One region of the Pseudomonas sp. WS 5071 genome, then DNA from elsewhere that is predicted to be linked to it. Evidence: predicted binding sites of a transcription regulator. Region 1 holds the regulator's gene; the other holds the start of a gene.

The links. Region 1 encodes sigma-54, which starts transcription at its own class of promoters, with help from an activator protein. Its sites were predicted from a motif close to ANTGGCATNNANNTTGCTNT; they were not measured.
Region 2: flgB (flagellar basal body rod protein FlgB) is a predicted target of sigma-54. The motif match lies at 723-742, and genes of this name have one in related genera.

The regions. Positions count from the first base shown of each region.
Region 1 is NZ_JAAQWY010000005.1:77,658-79,855, reverse strand. It holds gene lptB (LPS export ABC transporter ATP-binding protein) at 1-355, shown strand, start outside; gene HBN61_RS04410 (RNA polymerase factor sigma-54) at 539-2,035, shown strand; gene hpf (ribosome hibernation-promoting factor, HPF/YfiA family) at 2,111-2,198, shown strand, end outside.
Region 2 is NZ_JAAQWY010000020.1:58,956-61,153, forward strand. It holds gene cheR (protein-glutamate O-methyltransferase CheR) at 1-550, shown strand, start outside; gene flgB (flagellar basal body rod protein FlgB) at 802-1,209, shown strand; gene flgC (flagellar basal body rod protein FlgC) at 1,213-1,656, shown strand; gene flgD (flagellar hook assembly protein FlgD) at 1,672-2,198, shown strand, end outside.

The DNA.
Region 1 (2,198 bases):
ATTCCACATCAACCATATCCGCGACAACCTGGGCATGAGCCTGTCGGGTGGCGAGCGCCGCCGGGTGGAAATCGCCCGCGCACTGGCTACCGCCCCCAAGTTCATTCTGCTCGATGAACCCTTTGCCGGTGTTGACCCCATCTCCGTGGGCGACATCAAGCAGATCATTCACCACCTCAAGGCCAAAGGCATTGGCGTGCTGATCACCGATCACAACGTTCGTGAAACACTCGATATTTGCGAAACTGCCTACATCGTAAATGACGGACAACTGATTGCTGAAGGCGACGCTGAAACGATTCTGGCCAACAAATTGGTGAGAGAAGTGTATCTGGGCAATGAGTTCCGCTTGTAAGCCCTTACGCTTGTACATGCCTTGAAGGTGTTTTCAATTTGCTCCGGCCAGCCTGACGAATTGTAAACGCCTCTAGGCAAACGCTACGGTTTCAGGCATATAATTTGCTTATGTTTGGCGCTCACGCGCCCTTGTAGTGGATGGCGCCATGCGCGCCGGCGAATAAGGTGTTAAGCCCCTGCCATGAAACCATCGCTAGTCCTGAGAATGGGCCAGCAGCTGACAATGACACCTCAGCTGCAACAAGCCATACGCCTGCTCCAATTGTCGACCCTGGACCTGCAACAGGAAATCCAGGAGGCCCTGGAATCCAACCCGATGCTCGAACGCCAGGAAGAAGGCGAAGACTTCGACAATTCGGACCCCTTGGCCGACAACATTGAGCAAAAACCCGCCAGCGAAATTCAAGAACCCTCCTATCAACAGGAGTCCGCAACCACTGTGGATAACCTGGAGGAAGGTGAATGGAACGATCGCATTCCCAACGAGCTGCCCGTCGATACGGCCTGGGAAGACGTTTACCAGACCAGTGCCAGCAGCCTGCCCAGCAACGACGATGACGAGTGGGATTTCACTACACGCACGTCGGCCGGTGAAAGCCTGCAAAGCCATTTACTCTGGCAGTTGAATCTGGCGCCCATGTCGGACACCGACCGGCTCATTGGCGTGACCCTCATCGACTGCATTAACACGCAGGGCTACCTCGACGAAACCCTCGAAGAAATTCTCGAAGCCTTTGACCCGGAACTGGACATTGAGCTCGATGAAATCGAAGCCGTCCTGCACCGTATCCAGCAATTCGAACCGGCCGGCATCGGCGCACGCAATCTGGGCGAATGCCTGTTGTTGCAGCTGCGCCAATTGCCTGCAACTACGCCTTGGCTCGACGACGCCAAGCGGTTGGTAACGGACCACATCGATCTGCTGGGCGCCCGCGACTACAGCCAGCTGATGCGCCGCATGAAGCTCAAGGAAGACGAGCTGCGCCAGGTCATCGAGCTGGTACAAAGCCTTAATCCGCGTCCAGGTTCGCAAATCGAGTCCACTGAGCCTGAATACGTTGTACCGGACGTCATCGTACGCAAGGACAACGAACGCTGGCTGGTAGAACTCAATCAGGAATCGGTACCGCGCCTGCGGGTCAATGCCCAATACGCGGGTTTCGTGCGACGCGCCGACACCAGTGCCGATAACACCTTCATGCGCAACCAGCTGCAAGAAGCGCGCTGGTTCATCAAAAGCCTGCAAAGCCGCAACGAAACCCTGATGAAAGTGGCGACACAAATTGTCGAACATCAGCGCGGGTTTCTGGAATACGGCGATGAAGCCATGAAGCCGCTTGTGTTGCATGACATTGCAGAAGCCGTCGGCATGCACGAATCGACCATTTCACGGGTAACCACCCAGAAATTCATGCATACCCCGCGCGGTATCTATGAACTCAAGTACTTTTTCTCCAGCCATGTAAGCACCTCCGAAGGCGGTGAATGCTCGTCCACGGCGATCCGCGCGATCATCAAAAAACTGGTCGCGGCTGAAAATCAGAAAAAGCCGTTGAGTGACAGTAAGATCGCTGGTTTACTGGAGGCACAAGGTATTCAGGTAGCCCGTCGCACGGTCGCCAAGTACCGCGAATCCCTTGGGATTGCGCCGTCTAGCGAGCGTAAGCGTTTGATGTAAGCAACGGGCCACTGCGTTTCAGTGGCAGGCTTGCCAGCCTGCCGCTTTATGTAATGGCATCGAAGGAGAAACTATATGCAAGTCAACATCAGTGGACAGCATCTGGAAGTGACCGAACCGCTGCGCACTTACATCGGCGAAAAACTGGACCGGCTGGAGCGTC
Region 2 (2,198 bases), on a different contig from region 1:
TGAGCTGACCAAGGCCAATCCGGGTCAACGTTTACGCATTTGGTCGGCAGCGTGCTCCTCGGGGCAGGAGCCGTATTCGCTGTCGATGGCCATTGATGAGTTTGAACGCAGCAACCTTGGGCAGTTGAAAGCGGGGGTGCAGATTGTGGCCACCGACCTGTCCAGTCTGATGCTCAATAACTGCAAGACTGGCGAGTACGACAGCCTGGCGATTGGCCGTGGCCTGTCCCAGGAACGCTTGCAGCGCTACTTCGAACCCAAAGGGCCGGGGCGCTGGGTGATCAAGGCACCGATCAAAAACCGCGTTGAGTTTCGCTCGTTCAACCTGCTGGACAGCTACGCCGGGTTAGGCAAATTTGACATGGTGTTCTGCCGCAACGTGCTGATTTATTTTTCGGCAGAGGTCAAAAAAGACATCCTGCTGCGCATTCACAGCACCTTGAAGCCAGGTGGTTACTTGTTCCTTGGCGCTTCGGAAGCGCTGAACGGATTGCCGGATCATTACCAGATGATCCAGTGCAGCCCGGGGATCATCTACCAGGCCAAGTAACAATCACGGGAGCCCGCAAGGCTCCCGTTTTTTTCGCGCTGTAGGGACGCCGTGTGGGTGTCCCGTGCAACAAAGCGGCAGAAAAGCGGCAGTCGGCGGACAGCCATTGCCGCTTTTCTGGCATTGCCGCGTCCCGGCACCGCGCAAAGCCTTGAAATACGGGGATCTGAAAACTGGCACGGGGTTTGCTCTATCCAGAGCATGAAAGACCTGAGCCACATCTTCAGGTCAGCCCACAAAGGTTTTCCGACATGAGCATCAGCTTCGATAAAGCGCTCGGTATCCATGAGCAAGCCCTTGGCTTTCGCGCCCAGCGCGCTGAAGTGCTGGCGAACAACATCGCCAACGCCGATACCCCGAACTACAAAGCTCGGGATCTGGATTTTGCGTCTGTGCTTGCGGCACAGACTGACAAAAACAAGAACGGCAGCTTTGCCTTGAACATGACCAACAGCCGTCACATCGAAGCTCAGGGTTTGAGCAGCGGCGACGAGTCGTTGCTGTATCGCACGCCGATGCAACCCTCCATCGACCAGAACACGGTAGATGCTCAGCTCGAACAATCGAATTACGCAGAGAACGCGGTCAACTTCCAGGCCAGCTTTACCCTGCTCAACAGCAAATTCAAAGGGCTGGTATCAGCCCTGCGCGGAGAGTAATCCATGTCTCTAGCCAGTGTTTTCAATATTGCCGGTAGCGGCATGAGTGCCCAGACCACGCGCCTGAACACCGTCGCCAGTAACATTGCCAACGCCGAAACTGTGTCGTCGAGCATCGACCAGACTTACCGTGCCCGTCACCCGGTGTTTGCCACCCTGTTTCAGGGCGCGCAAAACGGTACGGGCGATTCGCTGTTTCAGAATCAGGACGCCGCCGGGCAGGGCGTACACGTCTTGGGCGTGGTTGAAGACCAGAGCAACCTCGAAGCCCGCTATGAGCCGAACCATCCGTCTGCTGACGCCAAAGGGTATGTGTACTACCCCAACGTCAACGTGGTTGAAGAAATGGCTGACATGATTTCCGCCAGTCGTTCGTTCCAGACCAACGCAGAAATGATGAACACCGCCAAAACCATGATGCAGAAGGTCCTGACCCTCGGTCAGTGATAAGGAACGACGCAAATGAGTGTGACCGATTCCGTCAGCAACAAGACCCTCAATCAGGTGCTGGCCAACTCTGCCCAGGCCAAAGCCACGGACACCAGCCTTACGGCGGCTTCCAAGGCAGTGGCGGGCAGCAGCAAGTCGCTGGGCAAGGATGCGTTCTTGCAATTGCTGGTTACTCAGTTGAAAAACCAGAACCCGCTGGACCCGCAGGACAACACCGCGTTTGTCGCGCAGTTGGCCCAGTTCAGCAGCCTGGAAGGCATCACCACCCTGAACGATTCGGTGAACGCCATCACCGGCGGCTTGCAGTCTTCGCAAGCGTTGCAGGCGTCCTCATTGGTAGGGCGTTCGGTGATCGTGCAAACCAGTGAAGCACTGGTGGATACCGCCAGCGAGAAGCCGTTCAACGGCACCGTGGTGGTTAAAGACGCGGACGCCAAGCCGACTATCAAGATCACTGATGCGGATGGCGAAGTGGTACGGACCATCGAAATGGGCGCCCAGAAAGCGGGCAACGTCGATTTCACCTGGGACGGCAAAAA